One region of the Mesorhizobium sp. B3-1-9 genome, then DNA from elsewhere that is predicted to be linked to it. Evidence: predicted binding sites of a transcription regulator. Region 1 holds the regulator's gene; each other region holds the start of a gene.

What was found. Region 1 encodes PhoB, which activates phosphate uptake and scavenging genes when phosphate is short. Its sites were predicted from a motif close to TGTCATNNANCTGTCAT; they were not measured.
Region 2: the regulator PhoB is predicted to act here: its motif matches at 4,790-4,806, upstream of phnF (phosphonate metabolism transcriptional regulator PhnF).
Region 3: the regulator PhoB is predicted to act here: its motif matches at 6,334-6,350, upstream of FJW07_RS08040 (toxic anion resistance protein).

The regions. Positions count from the first base shown of each region.
Region 1 covers NZ_VFTJ01000020.1:72,634-80,655, forward strand. Annotated here, with positions in the region: gene xylF (D-xylose ABC transporter substrate-binding protein) at 1-640, opposite strand, end outside; gene FJW07_RS26165 (ROK family protein) at 911-2,152, shown strand; gene phoB (phosphate regulon transcriptional regulator PhoB) at 2,476-3,165, opposite strand; gene phoU (phosphate signaling complex protein PhoU) at 3,182-3,889, opposite strand; gene pstB (phosphate ABC transporter ATP-binding protein PstB) at 3,910-4,713, opposite strand; gene pstA (phosphate ABC transporter permease PstA) at 4,710-5,561, opposite strand; gene pstC (phosphate ABC transporter permease subunit PstC) at 5,565-6,551, opposite strand; gene pstS (phosphate ABC transporter substrate-binding protein PstS) at 6,616-7,674, opposite strand.
Region 2 covers NZ_VFTJ01000010.1:104,261-112,282, reverse strand. Annotated here, with positions in the region: gene phnL (phosphonate C-P lyase system protein PhnL) at 1-523, opposite strand, end outside; gene phnK (phosphonate C-P lyase system protein PhnK) at 592-1,368, opposite strand; gene FJW07_RS19260 (alpha-D-ribose 1-methylphosphonate 5-phosphate C-P-lyase PhnJ) at 1,365-2,264, opposite strand; gene FJW07_RS19255 (carbon-phosphorus lyase complex subunit PhnI) at 2,520-3,635, opposite strand; gene phnH (phosphonate C-P lyase system protein PhnH) at 3,637-4,248, opposite strand; gene phnG (phosphonate C-P lyase system protein PhnG) at 4,248-4,709, opposite strand; gene phnF (phosphonate metabolism transcriptional regulator PhnF) at 4,830-5,576, shown strand; gene FJW07_RS19235 (zinc-binding alcohol dehydrogenase family protein) at 5,872-6,891, opposite strand; gene FJW07_RS19230 (ABC transporter permease) at 6,962-7,927, opposite strand; gene FJW07_RS19225 (sugar ABC transporter ATP-binding protein) at 7,924-8,022, opposite strand, start outside.
Region 3 covers NZ_VFTJ01000003.1:368,518-376,539, forward strand. Annotated here, with positions in the region: gene FJW07_RS08015 (isoprenylcysteine carboxylmethyltransferase family protein) at 1-314, opposite strand, end outside; gene sthA (Si-specific NAD(P)(+) transhydrogenase) at 488-1,876, shown strand; gene FJW07_RS08025 (hypothetical protein) at 1,898-3,004, opposite strand; gene FJW07_RS08030 (5-bromo-4-chloroindolyl phosphate hydrolysis family protein) at 3,004-3,621, opposite strand; gene FJW07_RS08035 (substrate-binding domain-containing protein) at 3,630-5,201, opposite strand; gene FJW07_RS08040 (toxic anion resistance protein) at 5,212-6,291, opposite strand; gene FJW07_RS08045 (alpha/beta hydrolase) at 6,398-7,063, opposite strand; gene opgC (OpgC domain-containing protein) at 7,267-8,022, shown strand, end outside.

The sequences.
Region 1 (8,022 bases):
CGTCGACCTTGTTGTCGTTGGCGGTCAGGAACTGCTCCATGTTCTTCTGCGCGTTGGCGGGCAGCCAACCGTCGGTATAGGCCTCGCCGACATTCTTGATCTTGCCGCTGTCGATCGCCTCCTTCAGCACTTCCATGGAGCCCGAGAACAGGAAGTCGGCGTTCGGATCGGCGCCCGAGCCCTTGATGAAGACATAATTGCCTTCCGGCTTGACCTTGAACACCTCGCGGGCCTGCATGCGGCCGACTTCCTTGTTATCGAAGGTCAGGTAGAACACGTCCTTGTTCTCGATCAGGCGGTCGTAGCCGACGACCGGAATGCCTTCATCGAGCGCCTTCTGCACCGCCGGGCCGATTGCCGAGGCATCCTGCGCCAGGATGATCAGCGCGTTGGCGCCTTGCGAGATCAGGCTTTCGACGTCGGTCAGCTGCTTGCCCGGATTGGACTGCGCGTCGGCCGAGATATACTTGTCGCCGGCGGCCTCGATGGCGGCCTTCATCGCCGCTTCGTCAGTCTTCCAGCGCTCTTCCTGGAAATTCGACCACGACACGCCGATCACCTTGTCCTTCGCCTCGGCGACCGACGCCAGCGTCAGCGACATGGCAACGCCCGCCAGAATGGCGGCTGCGAATTTCTTCATGATTTCCTCCCTGCGCCTGTGCGGCGCGACCCAGACTGGCCCGAAGGCCGGCACAGAGGCTTTTTTTCGAGCCTCAAAAAAATAGTGGTCCAGCAAAACGACGCTGTCAACTGCGATTCTGATGGGTTTTGATGGGTCAGGGTATTTTTTTCGACATCCGCAATAAATAATGACACAGGCTGCGGCTTCTGCCACTATCCCTAGCATGTCACCGACAGGCCATGGCATCATCATCACAAGGCCGCGATGACTGGGAGGACGTGCGAGACGATGTCGGTCGGAATCCGTCACGACGATTTGCGCCGGCGCAACCGCGCCATGGTGATTTCGGCCGTGCGCCGCGCCGGCCAGCCCTCGCGCACGGAGATTGCCGCCACCACCGGGCTCAGCCACTCGACCATTTCGGCGATCTCCGCCGATCTGATCCAGGAAGGCATTCTCACCGAAAGCAAGGCCAGCGAGCCGACGGCGTTGAAACGCGGCCGGCCGCAGATCGGTCTGGCGCTGAACCCCGAAGCCGCCGCGGTGCTGACCGTGGTGCTGTCGCTGAACTTCCTGTCGGTCGCCGTGATCGATTATGCCGGCCAGGTGGTTGCCGAGGAGCAGCAGCGCCTCGACACGCTTGTCATGCCCCGCGACGAGTTGATCGGCGAATGCATGGCGATCGTCCGGCGCCGGCTGGGGGATCCCGACCTCGACGTGGGCAGCGTCGCCCGCATCGCCATGGGCATTCAGGGCATCACCGATTCCCATTCACGCGCCATGCTGTGGTCGCCGATCACGCCGCTGACCGACATCCCTTTCGCCGACCTCCTCGAACGGGAATTCGGTATTCCCGCCACCATGGAGAACGACTGCAACATGATGGCGGTGGCGCTGCAATGGCGCGATCCCGAGCGCTATCGCGACGACTTCATCGCCATCCTGCTCTCGCACGGTATCGGCATGGGCCTGGTGCTGAAGGGCGCGCTGTTCAGCGGCACACATTCCTCCGGCGGCGAGTTCGGCCATATGATCCATCGTCCGGGCGGCGCGCGTTGCCGCTGCGGCCGCCGCGGCTGCGTCGAGGCCTATGCCGGCAATTACGCGATCTGGCGCAGCGCCATGGGAATAAGCGAGGATGCCACGCCGACCGACGTCGGTGACGCCGATATGCGCGCGCTGGCCGCGAAAGCCCGGCAGGAGGACGGACCCGAGCGGGAGGCTTATCGCCGGGCCGGCGAAGCACTCGGTTTCGGCCTCGGCAGCCTGTTCGCCCTTATCGACCCGGCGCCTGTCGCCATGGTCGGCGTAAGCGCGGCCGCCTTCGACCTGATCGAGCCGGCGCTGCGAGAGGCGATCGCCCAGACCGCCGGCGGCCAGCACTCGGAATCGATCTCCTTCGACACCGAGCCGAACGAACTGCCGCTTATCCGCGAAGGCTGCGCCATGCGCGCGCTGACCTTCGTCGATCAGGAGATTTTCGCGCCGGGGGTGCAGGCCAGAGCGGGGGCCGGGAAGAACGTGGCCTGAGCGAACGTGGCGCTGAAGCCGCGAATCGCACCAACGTTGGAGATTGGCCGAAGCCACGGCGACTTCGTCATTCCAGGGCGGAGCAAGGAGCGAAGCGACGCGCGCAGACCCTGGAATCCATGCCGTTACCTCGATCGTACGGTGCAGCGGTGCAGAGTTCTGCGCCATAGCGGCGCGTGGAAGTCACGGAATGGATCCTCGGGTCTGCGCTGCGTCGCTACGCTCCTTGCTCCGCCCGTGGATGACGAAGTACAAGCGTCTCGGCTACCCATCAACGTGGTTGTTGGAAGTGCCTGACCCGTCAGGACTTTGGCGTCCAGGGACTAATCCTCCCTGATCGCGTAGCCCGCCCCGCGGATGGTGCGGATGACGTCCGGCATGCGGCCGTTGTTGACCGCCTTGCGCAGGCGCCCGACATGGACGTCCACGGTGCGCTCGTCGATATAGATCGTCTCGCCCCAGACATTGTCGAGCAGCTGGCTGCGCGAGAACACGCGGCCGGGATGGCGCATCATGAATTCGAGCAGGCGGAACTCGGTCGGCCCGAGCCGGATCTCGCTCTTCTTGCGGTAGACGCGGTGCGATTCGCGGTCGAGCACGATGTCGCCGACCTTGAGCACGCTGGACAGCACCTCCGGCTTGGCGCGGCGTAGCAGCGCCTTGACGCGCGCCATGAACTCGGGCGTCGAGAACGGCTTGACCAGATAGTCGTCGGCGCCGGTCGAGAGGCCGCGCACGCGGTCGCTTTCCTCGCCGCGCGCCGTCAGCATGATGATCGGCAGCCGCTCGGTCTCGGGCCGCATCCTGAGACGCCGGCAGAGCTCGATGCCGGAAACCGCCGGCACCATCCAGTCGAGCACGAGCAGGTCGGGAACGTTTTCCTGAAGGCGGATTTCGGCCTCGTCGCCGCGGGTCACCACTTCGACCTGGTAACCCTCGGATTCGAGATTGTAGCGGAGCAGCACCCCCAGCGGCTCCTCGTCCTCCACCACCATGATGCGTGGCGCGATCATCGGGGTAACCTTTTCGTCAGGCCGCCGGCGCCGACATTGCGGTCTCGTCCTGCTTCGGACGATTGGCGGGCAATTGCGTGCCGGTCAGCACATAATAGGCGTTCTCGGCGATGTTGGTCACATGGTCGCCGATGCGCTCGAGGTTCTTGGCGCAGAACAGAAGATGCGTGCAAGCGGTGATGTTGCGCGGGTCTTCCATCATGTAGGTCAACAGCTCGCGGAAGACGGACGTGTATTTGACGTCGATGCGCTCGTCGTCGTTGCGAAGCTTGGCCAGCGCCGTGGCATCGCCCACCATATATTCCTGGATCACGGCCTGCACCTGGATCAGCACCAGCTGCGCCATCGAATCGATCGAATGCGTGAGGTCGCGCGGCGCGGCGCTGACGCCGACCGAGCCGACACGCTTGGCGATGTTCTTGGCGAGATCGCCGATGCGTTCAAGGTCGCCCGCCATGCGGATCGAGCCGACCACGTTGCGCAGGTCGTCCGCCATCGGCTGCCGCTTGGCGATCAGCGTGATGGCGCGGTCGTCGAGCTCGCGCTGACGAGCGTCCATGATGGCGTCGTCGGAGACGACGCGCTGCGCCAGCGCATTGTCGGTCTCGAGCAGCGCCCTGGTCGCACCGCCGACCATGGAGCTGGCGAGATCGCCCATGTCGTTGATGAGCCGGCTGATCTGCCTCAGATCCTCGTCGAAGGAGGCGACGGTATGTTCGGCCATGATGATGTCCTCGTATGAACTCAGCCGAAGCGGCCGGTTATGTAGTCCTGCGTGCGCTTCTCGCGAGGCGAGGTGAAGATCTTCTCGGTCCGGTCGAACTCCACCAGCTCGCCCAGATACATGAACGCCGTCTGCCGCGACACGCGCGCCGCCTGCTGCATGTTGTGGGTGACGATGACGATCGTGTAGTCGGCCTGCAACTCGTCGATCAGTTCCTCGATCTTGGCGGTCGACAGCGGATCGAGCGCCGAGGCCGGCTCGTCGAGCAGGATGACCTCGGGCTTCACCGCCACGGTACGGGCGATGCACAGGCGCTGCTGCTGGCCGCCCGAGAGGCTGAGGCCGCTGGCGTTGAGCTTGTCCTTGACCTCGGTCCACAGCGCGGCGCGCTTCAGCGCCTGCTCGACGCGGCTATCCATCTCGGCCTTGCTGATCTTCTCATAGAGCCTGACGCCGAAGGCGATGTTCTCGTAGATCGACATCGGGAACGGCGTCGGCTTCTGGAACACCATGCCGATCTTGGTGCGCAGCAGGTTGAGGTCCTGCGAGCGGTCGAGGATGTTCTTGCCGTCGAGCAGCACCTGGCCCTCGGCGCTCTGCTTCGGATAGAGCTCGTAGATGCGGTTGAGCACGCGCAGCAGCGTCGACTTCCCGCAGCCCGACGGGCCGATGAAGGCTGTGACGCTGCGCTCGGGCAGGGACAGGTTGATGTCCTTCAGCGCCTTCGACTGGCCATAGTAGAAATTGAGGTTCTTGACCTCGATCTTGGCCTTCTCGACGGTCGTGTCGGCTGCGTTCAGGTCGGTGGACAACATCGGTTTCATCTGTCCTCTCTGCGTCCGGTTAGGCTGCGGGCGATGATGCTCAGCCCGAGAACCGTCAGGGTGATTATGAGTGCGCCCGTCCAGGCCAGTTGCTGCCATTCCTCGTAAGGGCTGAGAGCGAACTGGAAGATGGTCACCGGCAGGCTGGCCATCGGCGCATTGAGATTGCTCGACCAGAACTGGTTGTTGAGCGCGGTGAAGAGAAGCGGCGCCGTCTCGCCGGAGATGCGGGCGATCGCCAGCAATATGCCGGTGACGATGCCCGACATTGCCGCGCGGTAGGCGACGGAGCGGATCACCACCCAGCGCGGCGCGCCGATGGCGGCGCCTGCTTCGCGCAGCGCATTGGGCACAAGGTTCAGCATGTCCTCGGTGGTGCGCACCACGACGGGGATCACCAGGATCGACAGCGCGACGGCGCCGGCAATCGCCGAGAAGTGCCCCATCGGCCGCACCATCAGCTCATAGACGAACAGGCCGATGATGATCGATGGCGCCGACAACAGGATGTCGTTGATGAAGCGCACCACCGTCGTAAGCTTCGAGAAGCGGCCATATTCGGCCATGTAGGTGCCGGCCAGCACGCCGATCGGCGTGCCGACGACGATGCCGATGATCGTCATGACGATGCTGCCGTAGATGGCGTTGAGCAGGCCGCCGGCGTCGCCGGGCGGCGGCGTCATTTCAGTGAACACCGCCAGGTTCACCCCGGAGAGCCCCTTGTAGAGCAGGGCGCCGAGGATCAGCGCCAGCCAGGCGAGGCCGATGCCAGCCGCGACGACGCACAGCGCCATCATCACGGCATTCTTGCGTTTGCGGCTTTGGTGAAGCGATGCGGCAGTCGACATCGGTCAGGCTCCCGTGCGGCTATCGATGCGCAACAGCATGTAGCGTGCAAGCGCGAGGATGATGAAGGTGATGATGAACAGGATCAGGCCGAGCGATACCAGCGAGGATGTATAGAGATTGCCGTCGGCTTCGGTGAATTCGTTGGCGATGGTCGCCGAGATCGTCGTGCCCGGCGCAAACAGCGAGGCGCTGATGCGGTGCGCGTTGCCGATGACGAAGGTAACCGCCATCGTCTCGCCGAGCGCGCGGCCGAGGCCGAGCATGACGCCGCCCATGATGCCGACGCGGGTATAGGGGATGGTCACGCGCCGGGTCACTTCCCAGGTCGTGCAGCCGATGCCGTATGCCGATTCCTTCAGCACCGCCGGCACCGTGTCGAACACGTCCTTGGTGATCGAGGTGATGAAGGGCAGCACCATGATGGCAAGGATCAGCGACGAGGTCAGCAGGCCGATGCCGTAGGGCGGGCCGGCAAACAGGCTGTTGAGGCCGGGGATGCCTTTGAAGAGCCAGATGACGAAGGGCTGGATCGTCGTCTGCAGGAACGGCGCGAAAACGAACAGGCCCCAGATGCCGTAGATGATCGAGGGAATGCCTGCGAGCAGCTCGACCGCGATGGCGATCGGGCGCCTGAGCGGACGCGGGCAGAGCTCGGTCAGGAAGATGGCGATGCCGATGCCGATCGGCACAGCGATGAGAATGGCGATGGCCGAGGTGACGATGGTGCCGTAGATGGGCGCCAGGGCGCCGAAATTCTCGGTGACCGGGTTCCAGGATTCGGTGGTCAGGAAGGAGAAGCCGAACTTCGACAGCGCCTCCCACGAGCCGGCGACCAGCGAGATCGCGACCCCGCCGAGCAGAACCAGCACGAGGATGGCGGAAAGGCGCGTGGCCGTCCGGAATGCCATGTCGGTGAAGGCGAAGCGGCGCACTGTCGCTTCCCTGGTCCGCAGGGCGGACGATGTCGCGGCGTCGGAAACGGCTGTCATTTAGCCCCTCGCATTTCGAAAGAGACAGGAGGGCGCCGGAGACGCCCTCCTTATTCGCTAGGAATTACATGCCGGAGTAAAGCGGCTTGCCGCTCGCGTCGACGATGTCCTTGCCCCACATTTCCTCGACGCTCTTCACGACCGCGTCGGGCATCGGAACGTAGTCCAGGCCCGCGGCCAGCTCGTCGCCCTTGGCATAGGACCAGGCGAAGAACTTGAGCGCTTCGGTCGTGGCCGCAGTGTCGTCGGGCTTCTTGTAGACGAGGATCCAGGTGGCCGACGTCATCGGCCAGGATTCAGCACCGGCCTGGTTGGCCAGGATGACGCCGTAGCCCGGCTGCGAGCTCCAGTCGGCATTGGCCGCGGCGGCCGAGAACGCGGCGGCGGTCGGCTCGACCTTCTTGCCGTCCTTGTTGACCAGGTCGGTGTAGGTCAGCTTGTTCTGCTTGGCATAGGCGTATTCGACGTAACCGATCGCGCCGCCGGTCTGCGAGACGTTGTTGGCGACGCCTTCATTGCCCTTGGCGCCGATGCCCACCGGCCATTCGAGCGCGGTGTTGACGCCGACCTTCGACTTCCAGTCGGCGCTGACGTCAGCCAGGTAGTAGCTGAAGTTGAACGTGGTGCCTGAGCCGTCCGAACGGTGGACGACGGCGATCGCCTGGTCGGGCAGCTTGGCGTCGGGGTTGAGCTTCTTGATCGCTTCGTCGTTCCAGTTGGTGATCTTGCCGGCGAAGATGTCGGCCAGCGTCGGACCGTCGAGCACCAGTTCGCCCGGCTTGATGCCTTCGAGATTGACGACCGGAACGATGCCGCCCATCACCATCGGGAACTGCGCGAGCCCGGTGGAGTCCAGATCCTCGCCCTTCAGCGGCGCGTCGGAAGCGCCGAAGGTCACGGTCTTGGCCTTGATCTGCTTGATGCCGCCGCCGGAGCCGATCGACTGGTAGTTGAGACCGATGCCGGTCTCCTTCTTGTAGGCGTCGGCCCACTTCGCATAGATCGGATAGGGGAAAGTGGCGCCGGCGCCGGAGATATCGGCTGCCATTGCGGCGGAGATGCTAAGGGTTGATGCCGCAGCCATTGCAATCGCAACGGCCGCCGAGCGGATGAAATGTCTCATGTGGCCTGCTCCTGTTCGGAAGATGGTCTTTCGGCACCCGTTCTATCGGCGCCCGGTGAGCGCAATAGCCTTCGATTATTACAGTCGCATGACAGTTTCGTGTCAGCCCGGTAACGCCTGAACGGGGATGCTCGGAAGGGTCCGCGGCGGCCTCGAAGGACCGGCCGGAGTTTGCCGCGGGAATCAGTAACTTGTCTGACTTTTGAAACAAAATTTATCCCGGCGGCCGGATGATGGCCGCCGGGAAATAAAATCCGGACGAGAGTGCGTTGCCTGAATGCCAGAGCGGATCATGGCCTGGCCATCGCCGAAAACAGGTCCGTTGGGGTAGAGTCGACGCTGTTTCTT
Region 2 (8,022 bases), on a different contig from region 1:
GCAGGATCGGATGCTCGGTGATGAAGCCGCGCGCGATGTTGACGCGCTGCTGCTCGCCGCCGGAGAAGGTCGCCGGCGGCAGTGCCCAGAGCTTTTCCGGCAGGTTGAGCTGCGCCAACAGGGCGCGCGCTCTCGTCCGCGCGCTTTCCCTATCCTCGCCGCGCTCGACCAGCGGTTCGGCGACGACATCGAGCGCGGAGACGCGCGGCACGGTGCGCAGGAACTGGCTGACATAACCTATGGTGTGGCGGCGCACGGAAAGCACGGTGCGCGGGCTGGCGGAGGCGAGGTCGATCAAGCCGCCGCCATGCTGGACGATGATCTGGCCTTCATCCACGGCGTAGTTGCCATAGAGCATCTTCAGGATCGAGCTTTTTCCGGCGCCGGAAGGGCCGCCGAGCACGGCGCATTCGCCGGCGCGGATCGAGAAGGAGACGCCTGCCACCACCGGCAGCGTGACGCCGTCGCGCAGATGCATGGTGAAGCTTTTGGCGACATCGGAAACGACGAGAGGAGTGGGCATATCAGAGTCCTTCGTTTTTCCGCATGATCTGACCCGAAAACCGGCTTCCACTTTTCGGGATCACGCGGTCACACCTGCAGGATGGAAGAAACGAGAAGCTGGGTATACGGCGCGCGCGGGTCGTCGAGCACGCGGTCGGTGAGGCCGCTTTCGACCACGCGGCCGTCCTTCATCACCATCATGCGCTGCGACAGAAGCCGCGCCACGGCAAGGTCATGGGTGACGACGATGGCCGCCAGGCCGAGGTCGGTGACCAGTCCGCGCAACAGGTCGAGCAGGCGCGCCTGCACCGAGACGTCGAGGCCGCCGGTCGGCTCGTCCATGAAGACGAGCCGCGGCCCGGTGACCAGATTGCGGGCAATCTGCAGGCGCTGGCGCATGCCGCCGGAAAAGGCGCGCGGCTCATCGTCGATGCGGTCCTCGTCGATCTCGACGCGCGACAGCCAGTCGACGGCGGTGGCGCGGATCTTGCCGTAGTGGCGGTCGCCGACCGCCATCAGCCGCTCGCCGACATTGGCGCCGGCCGACACGGTCATGCGCAACCCATCGGCCGGGTTCTGGTGGACAAAGCCCCAATCGGTGCGCATCAGGAAGCGGCGCTCGGCCTCGCTCATGCGGTAGAGCTCGCGCCACTGGCCGTCGCGCATGCGGTAGCTTGCGGTGCCGGAGGAGGGCAGCAGCCTGGTCGACAGGCAATTGAGCAGGGTCGTCTTGCCGGAGCCGGACTCGCCGACCACCGCCAGAACCTCGCCCGGCCAAAGGTCGAAGGTGACGTTCTCGCAGCCGACGCGCGAGCCGTAGAATTTGGATAGCGCGGAAACGCGCAGCAGCGGTTCGTCGGTCATTCGGCCGGCTCCTTTGTTTCAAGGGCGAGATGGGTTTCCGGCGCAAGGTGGCCTTGATGGCCATCGGCGCGGCGCTTCTCGCAGTGGTCGGTGTCCGAGCAGACGAACATGTGGCCGCCATGGTCGTCGAGGATGACTTCGTCGAGATAGACATTCTCGGCGCCGCAGAGCGCGCAGGGCTGGTCGAAGGTCTGCACCTCGAAGGGATGGTCCTCGAAGTCCAGGCTGACGACGTCGGTGAAGGGCGGCACCGCATAAATGCGCTTTTCGCGGCCGGCGCCAAACAACTGCAGGGCCGGCGAGCGGTGCATCTTCGGATTGTCGAATTTGGGCGTCGGCGAAGGGTCCATCACATAGCGGCCCTCCACCTTGACCGGGTACGCATAGGTGGTGGCGATGCGGCCGTGCTTGGCGATGTCCTCGTAGAGCTTCACATGCATGAGGCCGTATTCCTCCAGCGCATGCATTTTTCGCGTTTCGGTCTCGCGCGGCTCGAGGAAGCGCAGCGGCTCGGGGATCGGCACCTGGAAGACCAGCACCTGGCCCGCGTTGAGCGGATGCTCGGGGATACGGTGGCGGGTCTGGATGATGGTCGCCGTCGCGGTTTCGGTGGTCACGGCGACCTTGGCGACCTTCTTGAAGAAGGCGCGGATCGAGACCGCATTGGTGGTGTCGTCGGCGCCCTGGTCGATGACCTTCAACACGTCGTCCGGGCCGATGATCGAGGCGGTGACCTGCACGCCGCCGGTGCCCCAGCCATAAGGCATCGGCATCTCGCGCGAGGCGAAGGGCACCTGGTAACCTGGAATGGCGATGCCCTTCAAAATGGCGCGGCGGATCATCCGCTTGGTCTGCTCGTCGAGATAGGCGAAGTTGTAGGTGGCGATGTCGGTCATGGCGATCACGTCCGCTTCGTGCTATGGATTTGACGCTCAAGACGCGGAAGCAGATCCACATGGACTCTACCGGTTGGATGCATCTTGGCGTGCTGTTGCTGGTCTTCGCCGGCGTTGCGGCTTTTGCGCTTCGGAAGATGTTTCTCCCCGCGCCAAAGGAGCCCCCGCACGGCGAGACCGTTGCCGGTGCCAGTGGCTACGGCTCGGGCGGCGGCTCGTTCGATGGCGGCGGCATTCCGGTAGCGGGCACTGAACTCATTCCGCCGCCTCCCGCTTTTCCTCGGCGGCCTTGTCCTCGTTTTCCCGCGCCTCGTATTCGGCGCGCATGCGGCGAACCAGGCCGAGCTCGGCCTGGAAGTCGACATAATGCGGCAGCTTCAGGTGCTCGACGAAGCCTGTGGCCTGGACATTGTCGGAATGTGAGATGACGAATTCCTCGTCCTGCGCGGCGGCGACGACGTCCTCGCCAAGCTCGCTCGCGCGCAGCGCCCGGTCGCACAGCGCCATGGCCATCGCCTTGCGCTCGCTCTGGCCGAAGACCAGGCCGTAGCCGCGGGTGAACTGCGGCGGCGCCTTAGCCGAGCCCTTGAATTGGTTGACCATCTGGCATTCGGTGACGCGGATGGAGCCGAGCGGCACGGCGAAGGGCAGTTCCGGCACGTCGAGTTCAAGCTCGACCTCGCCGATGCGCACCTCGCCCACGAAGGGATGGTTGCGGGCGTAGCCGCGCTGCGTCGAATAGCCGAGCGCCAGGAGAAAACCCTCGTCGCCGCGTGACAGCGCCTGCAAGCGGATGTCGCGCGCCATCGGGAATTGCAGCGGCTCGCGCGTGATATCGCCAGGCACGTGGTCAAGCGGCATGTCGCCATCGGCCTCGATCAGGCCTTCATGGGCGAGGATCGCCGAAACGCGCGGCATGGCCTCTGGCCCGACCGGACGCTGCGCCGGCGTCTCGACCTCGGCGCCGGCGGCAAGCTCGGGATCGAGCAGGCGGTGGGTGTAGTCGAAAGTCGGACCAAGCACCTGGCCGCCGGGCAGGTCCTTGTAGGTTGCCGACACGCGCCGCTCGAGCTGCATCGTGCCGGTATCGACGGGGTTGGTGTAGCCGAAGCGTGGCAGCGTGGTGCGATAGGCGCGCACCAGGAAGATCGCCTCGATCATATCGCCGCGCGCCTGGACGACGGCGAGAGCCGCCAGCTCGCGATCATAGAGCGAGCCTTCGCTCATCACCCGGTCGACGCCGAGCGCCAGCTGCTCGACGATCTGGTCGAGGCGCAGCGCCGGCACCGAGCGGTCACCGCGGCGGCGGTCGGCCAGCAGCCGATGGGCGTTGGCAATTGCGGCCTCGCCGCCTTTCACCGCGACATACATGTCATGCCTCCATCGACTTGATGCGGGTGGTGCGCGGCAGGCAGGCGAGGCTGCCGGGCGCCGCCAGGATGATGTCGACGCCGCGCGGGAAACGCTGGTTGTTCTGCTTCCACTGCTCGACGAAATGGCGCGGCATGCCCGGAGGCGCGATCATCGACGTCTTTTCGATCCCAGGACCGTCGAGCAGCAGCGACGGGCCCGAAGCGAGATCATCGACCAGGAGGATCAGCGTCGTCGAGCGATCGGGATATTCTTGCGTGCCCTGCGCAAAACCGTCGAGCGCCGCCATCTCTTTCGGATTGGCGATCAGGGCGAAATGCGCGTCGGCGGGCGTGTTGGCCAAAGGCGCGCCGGTGTGAAAGCCGAGCCATGCCTTGACCGAGGCGTCCGCCTGCAGCGGCGGATCGAGCCAGACTGGCGTGTCGTTGTCGCAGAGCGCCAGCGCGACCGCGCCTGCCGTCGCCGACAATGGCGCTGGCGGGCGGGCGAGTTGCGGCAGGTCCTGGACGGTGCCGGGGCGCGCCATCGCGTCCATGATGGCGCGGAAGACGGTCTGCGCGTCGAAAACCGGCTCGGTGAAGCCGCCGTCGATCGATTGCGTGGCGATTTCCATCAGTCCTCTCCGCGCACCATGGTGAAGAAATCCACTTTCGTTGCCGCCGTCTCGACGCGCCGCATCTCGCGCGCCGCATCGAGCGCCGCGCGCAAGGGCGCGACCAGCTTCGTCTCGACCGCCTCGCGATGCGCCGGGTCCTGCCAGAGCGCGTCGGCGATCGCCGCGAGCTTTGCCTTGCCCTTGTCGCGGCCGAGCGCATAGGAGTGGCCGACCTTGCCGGATGGCAGCCGCACCGTGGCGCGGGTGACTGTCGCCTCGCCGACATTGAACGGCGCGCCGCCGCCGCCGATCCGCCCGCGCACCGTCACCAATCCGGTCTCCGGGCCGCGCAAAAGCTCTGCCTCGGACGGCAGGCCCGCTTCGTTCCACAGACGGGAGATCTCATCGGCTGCGGCATGCGCCAGCGTCGCCATCAAGGCCTTCCGCCCGGCCTGCTCGCGCGCTTCCTGTCCTCGCATGGCATCGCTCCTCACATGCATAAATTTGTCTATTGATATAGACAACTATACAAATTATACTCATCTCGTAACGGGAGTCCATGACGGGTGGATGACAACCGGAAAAAATGCTTGGGGGCGATGGTGACCGGACTGGCGGCTAGTATCGAAAGGCGTAACGGCGTGTCGCTGTGGCGGCAGATCGCCGATCGGATCCTGCAGGCGATCGCCAATGGCGATTTCGCGGAGAACGCGGCGCTGCCGCCCGAAGTCGCGCTGGCGGAACGTTACGGCGTCAACCGCCACACAGTGCGCAGCGCCATTGCAGCACTTGTGCAGGAAGGCGTGCTGAAGGCCGAGCAGGGACGCGGCACCTTCGTCTTGTCGCGCAAACGGCTGTCCTATCCGATCGGCGCGCGCACGCGCTTCTCGACCGGACTGCAAGGGCAGACGAGCGAGCGGCATATCGCGCTGTTGTCGTCATCGACGGAGCCGGCCAGCCGGCGCATCGCCGAGGCGCTGGGCCTTGCCAAGGGTGCTGCCGTTATCCGCCTGGAGACGCGCGGCGAGGCCGATGGTCATCCGGTGTCGCGCGCGACGACCTGGTTCGATGCCAAGCGCTTCGCCGGCATCGAGGCCGCCATGGCGGAAACGGGGTCGATCACTGCCTCGCTGAAGCGTTTCGGCATCAACGATTATCTGCGGCACTCGACAGTGCTGTCGGCACGTCATGCCGACGCCGACGACCTTGCAGCACTCGATTTGCAGCCCGGCGCCATCGTGCTGGTCACTGTCGCGGTGAACGTCACGCTTGATGGCCAGCCGATCCAGTTCGCGGAATCGCGCTTTCCGGCGGAGCGGGTGGAGTTGAGGCTGTCGGCGTCGTAGGAGATGCTGGCATTGTCTCAGACCCGTGATTGATCTGCCTCACGCTGATGTCAGCCCAGCTCGGCCGCTTAATTGTCAGAGTCTTCGCGTTTGAGGAGCGCCTTCCCCCACTCCGTCGCCGCTTCGCGGCGCCACCTCTCCCCCCTCCGGAGGGAGAGGAAGGGAGCCAGCCGGCATAAGCTCGCACCTTTCCTCTTCCCCCGTCGATCGGGGGAGAGGTGTCGAGCGAAGCTCGGCGGAGCGGGGGTCGACCTACGCGGCGGCGTCAATTCGGGTCAGGTTCACCGGCTGCCGTTTATGACCCGACCTCGATGACCGCCTTGATCAGTCCCGACTTCTCATGCGCCCATCTGGCGAGGTCGCGCGGCGTTCCGGCGAGCGTGGTGCGATGGGTGACGAGCTTGTTCAGCGGCGCCGCGCCGTTGCGGATCGAGGCCGCAACATGGTCGAAATCGGCCTTCAGCGCATTGCGGCTGCCGACCAGCGTCATCTCGCGCTTGTGGAATTCGGGATCGGAGAAGGCGATGTCGTCCTTGACGACGCTGACCAGCACCAGCGTGCCGCCATGCGCGACATGGGCGAAGGCGGACTGCACCGACGGCGTGTTGCCCGTCGCGTCGAATACGAGGTCGAAACCCTCGCCGGAGGTTGCTTGCCGGACCAGTTCGGCAGCCGTCGCCTCCGAGCCGTCCAGCGGGGTAAAGCCGAGTTCCTTTTCGGCGAAGCCGAGGCGCTCGGCGCTCATGTCGAGCAAGCTGACATCCAGCCCGGCGATGCGCGCGAAGATCGCCGTGCCGAGACCGATCGGCCCAGCGCCGATGACCAGCGTGCGCGCGCCGGGAGGCCCGAGCGAACGGCGCACCGCATGCGCGCCGATGGCCAGGAATTCCACCGCCGCGGCGTCGGCCAGCGACAGGCCGTTTGCCGGGTAGAGGTTCTCAACCGGCACCAGGATCTCGTCGCACATGGCGCCGTCGCGGTGGACGCCGAGCACTTCGATCTTCACGCAGCAATTCGGTTTGCCGTGCCGGCAGGCGATGCATTTGCCGCATGAAAGATAGGGGTTGATGACGACCGGCTCGCCGACGGCGAGATCTACGCCTTCGCCCTTCTCGACGATGGTGCCGGAGACCTCATGACCCATGATGCGCGGATAGGCCAGAAACGGGTGCTTGCCTTCGAAGATGTGGTAGTCGGTGCCGCAGATGCCGACATGGCTGACGGCAACCCGCGCCCAACCGGGCGGGGGCGCGCCAGGGTCGGCGCGGTCTTCGAGGACAAGCTCGCCGGGTGAGCGGCAGACGACGGCTTTCATTTCGCAAATCCAATATTCAAAAAAGAACGCCGGCCTCGTACGAACGAGGCCGGCGGAAGTCAGGGAGGATTCATTTGCCGCGACGGCGCAGGCCGTCGAAGTAGACGATGACGATGATCAGCACGCCGGTGATGATGCGCTGCCAGAACGAGTTGACGTTGAGCAGATTGGCGCCGTTGTTGATAGTGGCGAGGATGAAGGCGCCAAGCAGCGGTCCGTGCACCGAGCCGACCGCCCCGAACAGCGACGTGCCGCCGATGACGGAAGAGGCGATCGCCTGCAGTTCCCAGCCTTCGGCCTGGGTCGGATTGCCGATGCCGATGCGGGCGGCAAGCAGCACGCCGACGAAGGCCGCGCACAGGCCGGACAGCGTGTAGGCCATGTAGATGGTGCGCTGGACGTTGACGCCGGATAGGCGCGAGGCCTCGGCATTGGAGCCGACGGAGAAGAGGTAGCGGCCCCAGCGGCTGTGGTGCAGGAAGATGTAGGCGGGCACGCCGACAAGGATCACCATCCAGAACAGATTGGGAATGCCGATAAAGGAATTTCTGGAGAAGGCGGTGAAGCTGTCGCTGTTGATGTTGATCGAATTGCCGTTGGTCATCAGCAGGCCGATGCCGCGCAGCGAGGTCAGCGTCGCCAGCGTGATGATGAAGGGCGGCAGGCCCATCCTGACGATGCCGAAGCCATGAAACATGCCGATGGCGACACCGACCAGCAAGGTGGCCAGAATGGCCAGCCAGATCGGGACGCCGGCGTTGATCAGCATGGCGACGACCACTGTGCCGAAGCCGACCACGGCGCCAACGGAAAGGTCGATGCCGCCGGTGATGATGACGAAGGTCTGGCCGACCGCCATGATGGCGATCATGGAACCCTGGCGCAGCAGATTGGCGATGTTGTTGCCCGAAGCGAAGCTCGGCGTCGCCACCGACAGGACGATCCAGAGCAGCACCAGCAGCGCCAGCAGCGTCAGGCCGAACAGGACATTGTAGTTGCGCTTCGGCTTTTCGGCGGAGATCGCCTCGGTGCTCATGTCTGTCCTCCCAATTTCTCTTGTTTCTCGGCGAGCGCCTGGGTGAGAATGTCCTCGTGATCGGCGGTGCGGAAGCCATGCGTGGCGACCAGCTT
Region 3 (8,022 bases), on a different contig from region 1:
GAGCCGAAACCGGCCGTCAGCGAGATGAATCCCGTGAAAGGGCTCCAGTCGCGGACAATCGGTCGGCGCGCCAGCAGCAGCCAGATGAAAGTCAGCGCATCTGAGATCATGAGCAGCAGGACGTTCAGCCTGCCCGGATCGATAACCATCTGGTACGCGCCGCGATAGACGAAGACCGCGGCGACCGCCAACGCGATAAAACGGAACAGGCCCTCGCGAAGGTCGGTGAGGATATCGCTGCTTCGCAGCCCGGACCAAAAACCGGTCTCTGCGCCAGGCAGCGCGTCGCTTTTGGAAATCGTCAACCCTGCCACCCCGGTGGTCCCCTCGACATGGACCATTGCACCCAAGCCTTGCCGTCCGGTTAAGGTTTCGCATGCTTTTGGTTGCATTGGCGGATTCGCCTGCCGAGGGAATGGTGTGTTGCCTGTTGAACATGACATTCTTCCCGGTCTAGCTTGCTGCGGCGCACAAAGGGGACGGGGACATGGACTACGACATGCTGGTCATCGGCAGCGGCCCTTCCGGGCGCCGCGCCGCGGTGCAATCGGCCAAGCTCGGCAAGTCGGTGCTGGTGGTCGACCGGGGCCGGCGCCTGGGCGGCGTCTCGGTGCACACCGGCACCATCCCGTCGAAGACGCTGCGCGAGACGGTGCTCAACCTCTCGGGCTGGCGCGAACGCGGCTTCTACGGGCGTGGCTACCGGGTCAAGCAGGACATTTCGATCTCAGATCTGGTCGACCGGCTGCACAAGACGCTCGACCATGAGGTCGAGGTGCTGCAGCATCAGTTCATGCGCAACACGGTGAAGAGCGCGCGCGCCGCCGTGAAGTTCCTCACGCCGAACAAGGTCAGCCTGACCGCCGACAATGGCGACTACAGCGAGGTTGGCTTCGCCAACGCGCTGATCGCCGTCGGCACCAGGCCGCACCGGCCGGCCGACGTGCCCTTCGACAAAAAGCGCGTCTTCGACAGCGACGAGATGCTGGAACTCCACCATCTGCCGCGCACGCTGACGGTGATCGGCGCCGGCGTCATCGGCGTCGAATACGCCACCATCTTTTCCGCCCTCGACGTGCCGGTGACACTGGTCGAGCCGCGCAACACCATCCTCGACTTCATCGACCGCGAGATCGTCGACGACTTCATTCACCAGATGCGTGACCGCGGCATGACCATCCGCCTCGGCAGCACGGTGAAGGAGATCGCCTCGAAACCCGACCACGCCGAAGTGACGCTGGCCGATGGCCGCACCATCCGCTCCGAGATGGTGCTCTACGCAGCCGGCCGCACCGGCAATGTTGCCAGCCTCGGCCTCGACACGGTCGGCATCGAGGCCGACGCCCGCGGCCGCATCAAGGTCGATCCGCATACCTTCCAGACCACGGTTTCAAACATCTACGCGTCCGGCGACGTCATCGGCTTCCCGAGCCTCGCTTCGACGTCAATGGAGCAGGGAAGGGTAGCCGCCTGCCATGCCTTCGGGGTCCACCTGCCGCCGCCGCCGGAGAGCTTTCCCTATGGCATCTACGCCGTGCCGGAAATTTCCACGGTCGGCCTGTCGGAAGAACAGGTGCGCGACAGCGGCGCAGCCTACGAGGTCGGCCTGGCGCGCTTCCGCGAGACCTCGCGCGGCCACATCATGGGCGTCTCAAGCGGCTTCCTGAAGCTGTTGTTCTCTGTCGAGACGCGCCGCCTGCTCGGCGCCCATATCGTCGGCGAAGGCGCGACCGAACTCATCCATATCGGCCAGGCGGTGATCAACCTCGGCGGCACGGTCGACTTCTTCGTCAACAACACCTTCAATTACCCGACGCTGGCCGAGGCTTACAAGATTGCGGGTTTGGATGCCTGGAACAGGATGGGGCAGGGGTGAGGGATCGGCCAAGCTGGCCGGTCAGCCTTCCATCTGCGACAGCAGAGAAAGCATGACGTCGGCCGAAGGCATCGGCAGCACCGCCTCGATCTCGGCCGGCCGCACGCCGGCGATGGCGTCTGCATCGCCCGCCACGGTACCGAGCGGCCCGCGGAACCCGTGCTTCGACCAGGCGAGTTGCTGCAGCTTCGGGCTGGTCAGCGCTTCGAGCAGCGGATCGACCGCCGGATCGATGACGATCAGCGGATGCGCCGAATAGACGGTGGGGCGCGGATAGAGAATCTCCGGCTTGGCGCCGGCGCCGGCCTGCACGCGCTGCCAGCGCTCCGGATCGGCAAGCGCCCATTCCACGAGCTGGTTTTCGTAGCCCACCACCATCGGCTCGGCGCCGAGCCCTCCGGCGATATACTGGTCGAACAGCTTGCCCGACGAGGACGATTTCAGGCCCATGCTGCGGAAGATCGACTTCGCCTCCTCGCCATGCCGGGCAAGCAGTTCCTGCGTCGCCACGTCGCCGCTCATCAGGCTGAGCACGAGCCCTGCGAACATGAAGCCGGAATTGGAGCGGTTGGGGTCGGTGGAGACGATGCGTGCGCGGCCATAGAGTTCGGAAATGCCGAGATCCGACCAGTTCTTGCCGGCCAGGATGGCATCGAGCAGCGCCTTGAGATCGAGCTGGTTGTAGCCGCCCTTGGCGGCGACGGTGACCAAGCCGCTCTTCTTCAGGCCTTCGATCACCGGGCCCCAGGTGTAGACGACGATCGGCGAATTGAGCACCACCTGGTCGTTGCGGATCGAGACGCCGCTCTTACGCGCGAGATCGACCATGATCGACGAGGATGGCCACAGGAATTGCGGCTTCTGCGTCAGGAGTGCCGGCTCGCGCACCATCTCGACCGAACCGGCGACACGCGCGTCGAGCTCCAGCCCGTAGCCGCCAAGCGCGCCGATCACATCGGGGTCGGCCAGGAAAGCCTGCTTCTCGCCGCCGACGAAGCCGAACAGATGCGCGCGGTTGCCGAGATAACCGCGGAACTCCGGCCGGTCCTTGAGCGTCAGATAGCCGCCCGTTCCGGCCGCGGCGGCGGCAAGCAGTCCCAGTCCGAAAGCGCGGCGAGAAAGGGCCATCAGCGACCGATATCCTCTTTCAGCGACTCCTGGATGAGTCGAAGGTCAACGTCGAGCGTGCCAAGCTCGGAGTCCGCCTGGCTGTCGGCATAGTGGACGAAGGCGTCCTGCAGCTTGGTGATCACCGCGCCGACAGTGGCAAGCCGCTGCTGGCTTGGCGCGCGGCGATCGGCAAGCGTGGCATAGCCTTCCGCGACTTCCGCCGCCTGCGGCACGTAATAGGTCAGGAAGCGCCGCACGGAAGCAGCGCTTGCCGGTTTCGCCTCGACTTTGGAGATGACGTCGGCGGCGATATCGGAAAGGTTCTTCACCTTGGCTTTTATGTCCTTGTCGGCGATAGAGCCGGCCGCAGCCGCCAGCCGGTCGGCCGCCGGCTGCGCCTGCGCCAGCAATTCGCGCGCGAACGCCACCTGGCCGCCGCCGATCGAGCGCAGGTCGAGCCCTTCGAACAGCTGGCGTGGCGCCAGCACGAAGATCAATCCGGCAAAGACCAGAACCGAGATCACCGCCGAGACCAGGAAGGGGAAGTGGGTGAGTGTGCCGAGACCAATCAGCAGCGCGGCCGACACCAGCCCCGCCGCGATCCAGTTCCAGTCATTGCCGAACAAGCCGCGCATGGTTGGCCTTAGTTGTAGCCGCGCGCCGCGCGGAAGGCACCAGCAAGGTCGCCGCCGCCGTCGAAGACACGCGCCGAGGTCGCTTTGGCGAGACTGTCGAGCTGGCTCTTGTCGGCATCGCCGAAGGTGATCCCGAACACCGGCACCCGCAGCGGCGCCTGGCGCCACTCAGCCAAGAACGGCTCGGCGCTGCCATCGGTGCGGCCGTCCGTCATGATGACGATGGCCGGCAGGTATTTCGGCAGGTCGGGCGTCGTCAGGATCTTCTGCAGCGCCTGCGAGGCGCAGGCATACATGTCGGTACCGCCGCCGGCGCGCTGCTGCGCCACGTCGCCAAGCAGCTGGTTCTGGCCCGCAGGATCACCGGTCGCGTCGAAAATGTCGCGCACTTTGCTGTCGAAAGGCAGCACGAAAATGTGGTCGGACGGCGTCCATTGCACCAGCACTTCGCTCGACTTTTCCGGCGTGAACAGGAACTGCGCGGCCTGCTGCAACTGCGTTTCGCCCTCGTTCTCCATCGAACCCGAGAAGTCGAAGCAGAGCGCCGTCAATGACGGTTTGCGCAGCGCCTGCTGGTAGAGGTCAAGCGCCTTGCGGATCACTGCGGGTTCCGGCATGCGGATCGACGTCACCAGCTTGCCCGGATCGAAATTCCAGTTGGGCTCGGCCGTCGCCTGGACCGCGGCGCCGCCGAGCGGCAGTCGCCGGCCAGTGTCGGCGATGCGCTTGCGCACCGTGTCCGAGTGCAGATAGGCGAGCAGGTCGGCGAAGAACTTTTCGACATCGGCGCCGCGCCCGTGATCGATGAAGCCGAGCGGGGAATCGCCGACCGCGACGCCATCGGCCGGATATACCGCGTAGAGCGGCTCGTCGCCCATTTGCTTCAGCCTGTCGTTGGTCTCTTTCAGCGTCGCCTCGTAATTCCACATCGCGTCATAGAGCGTGCCCTTGCGCGCGGAATCGACATAGAGGTCGGCCAGCCAGCCTGAAGATCCGGAAGAGCGCTCGACACCCTGCAACAGGGCGCCGACCGTGTCGTGCACGGAGAGGTTGTCGAGGTCGCCGGGCTGGATCACCTCCTTGCCGCCGAGCGCGCTGGAGAGCATCGCCAGATAGGCGCTGGCGCCGGAGTTGGACTGCGTGGCCGAGGTCATCAGGAATTTGAGCTTGCCGTCCTTCACCGCGGCAAGGATGTCTTTCATGTAGACTTGCCTGCCGATCCAGCCGAGTTCGGCGGCCTTGGATTTGCGCACGCCGAGGATGACCGGCATCTGCGCGATCGAGGTGAGGTTGCGTACCTTGCGGCCGGTATCGAACAGGTCGACCCAGACGCTCGACGCCGGCCAGACCGCGTCCTGATCGAGCCCGCTGGCCTTCTGCAGGCCGAGACCGATATCGAGCGAGCCTTGGTAGGAGATGGTGCAGGTCGCGCCCTGCTTGGCGCAGAACTCCTGCACGATCGGCTCCAGCACCGTGTTCTCCGAACCGGAGACGATCGAGAATTTGACGTTGCCCGAATTGCAGGCCGCCAGCAGCAGCGCGGCCGCCAACGCCAGAACGGACGAAAGCTTCATTGGCATCGAGGCCCCGTCAGCCCTGGGTGAGCGCTTTCTTGAGGTCGGCGGTCATCTGGTCCATCTGCTTTTCGGCGTCGGCCCGCTTTTGCCGGCCTTGCTCCTGGACCTTGAGCACACCTTGCACCGTGTCGATCAGGTCGCGGTTGGCCTGCGCCAGCGTCTCGACATCGACGATGCCGCGCTGCGCCTGCTCCTCGATTGAAATGGCCTGATCCTTCATCATCTTCGATGTCTGGCGGATCATCTCGTTGGTGGCGTCCGTCACCGTCTTTTGCAGCTCCAGCGCCGACTTCTGGTTGGTCAACCCAAGCAGGATGACCATCTTCTGTTTCCAAGCCGGCACGGTCAGCACCGAGGTGGCCTGCAGGTTCTCGATCAGCGTCTCGTCGCCCGACTGCACAATGCGGATCTGCGGCAATTGCTGGATGCCGAGCTGGCGCGCCTGCACCAGGTAGAAGATGCGCTTTTCCAGCCGGTCGAGCGCCTGCACGGCGTCCTGGTAGGTTTGCGCCTCCAGGGAGCCGGCGGTGTCGGCGCTCTTCGCCTCCGCCGCGGCCTTCAGCTTCGGCAGTTCGTCGGCGCGGTAGTTGTCGACGAATTTCTTGCCGGCCTGCACATAGGCGTCGAGGTTGAGGATGGAGTCCTTGGTCTGCTCGTGCAGGTCGTCGAGCACGGCGATGTCGCGCCTGAGCGTGTCCTTATGACGGTCGAGCTCAAGGCCGATACGGTCGATCTGACCGGCGACGTCCTCGTACTTTTCCTTGAAGCGCTCGAGCCGTGCCTTGAACGAGGAGAACAAATTGCTCAAGAACCCTTCGTCCTTCAGCGAAGCCGGATCGAGGTTCTTGGCCTTCATGATGATGTCGGTAAGCAATGTGCCGGTGTCGCCGAGATCGCGGTTGCGGATCTGCGACAGAATCTTGTCGGCATAGTCGCTGACCGCTTGCTGGGCGCGGTCGCCGAAGATCGAAATCGCCGCTCGGTCGCGAATATCGATGCCGCCTTCGATCCTGGCGACCTCGCCCGGGCTGGCGGCAATGGCGGGCAACTTCGAAGTGTCGTCGAGCAGAGTGATGCTGTTCTCGTCGGCCATTGAGACCTCCCCCTCGGTGAACAGTATCTCGATAGACAGTGTGTGACAGACATATGACATGGCCGGGCGTGGCGCTTGGGCCGTGAAATAGATTACATTTCAGCGCCTATGCGGAGGCTTCTGCAGCCGGCGCCGCCCGCCATTGCCGCACGATCGCGGCGTCCGCATTGCCGAATTCATGGCCCGAGGCGACGATGCGCGCGTCGACCTCGGCGCGGCGCTCGCTGAACAGCGTCACTAGTGCGAGCGCGAACGGTCCGTAGATCTGGTCGGCGGCGCCGGCGACGATTAGCACCCGTGTGCCGCTAAGATCTGACGTTGGAGGATTGTCGAGCACCGGCATCGCCCTCAACAGCGCCGCCTGCTTGACCAGGCCGGGATGGAGCAGCATCAGGCTGGAGACGACATTGGCGCCGTTCGAATAGCCAAGGAAGGTCGCCCGTTGCAGGTCGAGCCCATGCTCCCGCCCGGCTTCCGTCGCGAATTGGGCATAGGCGGCCGTCTCGGCACGGATGGAGGTTTGCTCGAAACTGGTCGGCGTGATTCGCTCGAACCAGCGAAATCCGTCCTCCTGCCGAATGCGGCCGCGCGCCGCGACGATCACCGAACGCGGCGCGATCTGCATCGCCAGCGGTAGCATCGTCGTCTCGTCTACGCCTGACCCGTGCAGCATGAAGAGGCAGTCGCCGCTGGCGTTTGCCGGCTTCAGCAGACGGTAGGGAAATGTCAGATCCTCGCGCAGGATGCTGTTTTCGTCGCTATATTCGAACACGCTCACATCCATTTGATTCCATGAGAGATTCGTTGATTTGCCGGCTTCAAAACGGAATATTTTCGCGCTCCGCGAAAGTTGATTGAACCAGGCGCAATTCAGGCCGTTTTTCCGCCGATACACTCCCCTGGGAGGAATCGAAGCGGTGCGCCCCGGGGGTCGCATTGCTGGCTATGAACAACCAGCTTTGAGGCCTTTTGTCGATGACCACCCCTGTTTCCAACGATCGCGACAAGCGTGTCGTCGAGCGCGATACGCGGATCGACGTGCTGCGCGCGCTCGCGTTGCTCACCATTTTCGTCGACCATGTGCCTGGTACGGTCTTCGAGAATTGGACCTATAAGAATTTCGGTTTTTCCGATGCGGCGGAGGCCTTCGTGCTGATTTCCGGCATCTCGGTGGCGCTGGCCTATGGCACGAAGTTCAAGCCGGGCGGCCGATTGCTCGCGACCTTGAAGATGTGGCGGCGCGCTGGCGTGCTCTACATCTCCCACATCGTCATCACGATGGTGGTGGTCGCGCTGTTTTGCGCCGCCGCGCTGTTCGCGCACCGGCCGGAAATCCTGACGATGATCAACATCGAACCCTTGATGCGCAACACGCCGCAGGTGCTGCTCGGCATCGTCACGCTCGGCCACCAACTCGGCTATAACAACATCCTGCCCGTCTATGCGGCGCTGCTTCTGGCGGCGCCTGCTTTCGTGCTGTTCGTCAGCTATCGGCCCGTGCCGGCGCTGATCGCGTCCGGCCTGCTGTGGCTCGTCGCCGGCATCTGGCAGATCGCGCCGCCGAACTATCCGGAGCCAGGCCTTTGGTTCCTCAACCCGCTGTCCTGGCAGTTCCTTTTCAACATCGGCCTTGCCGCCATGCTGCATGTGAAGCGCGGCGGGCGGATCCCGGTCAATCCGTGGCTGCTTGGTGCCGCCGGCATCTATGTGATCGGAGCGGCGATCTGGGTG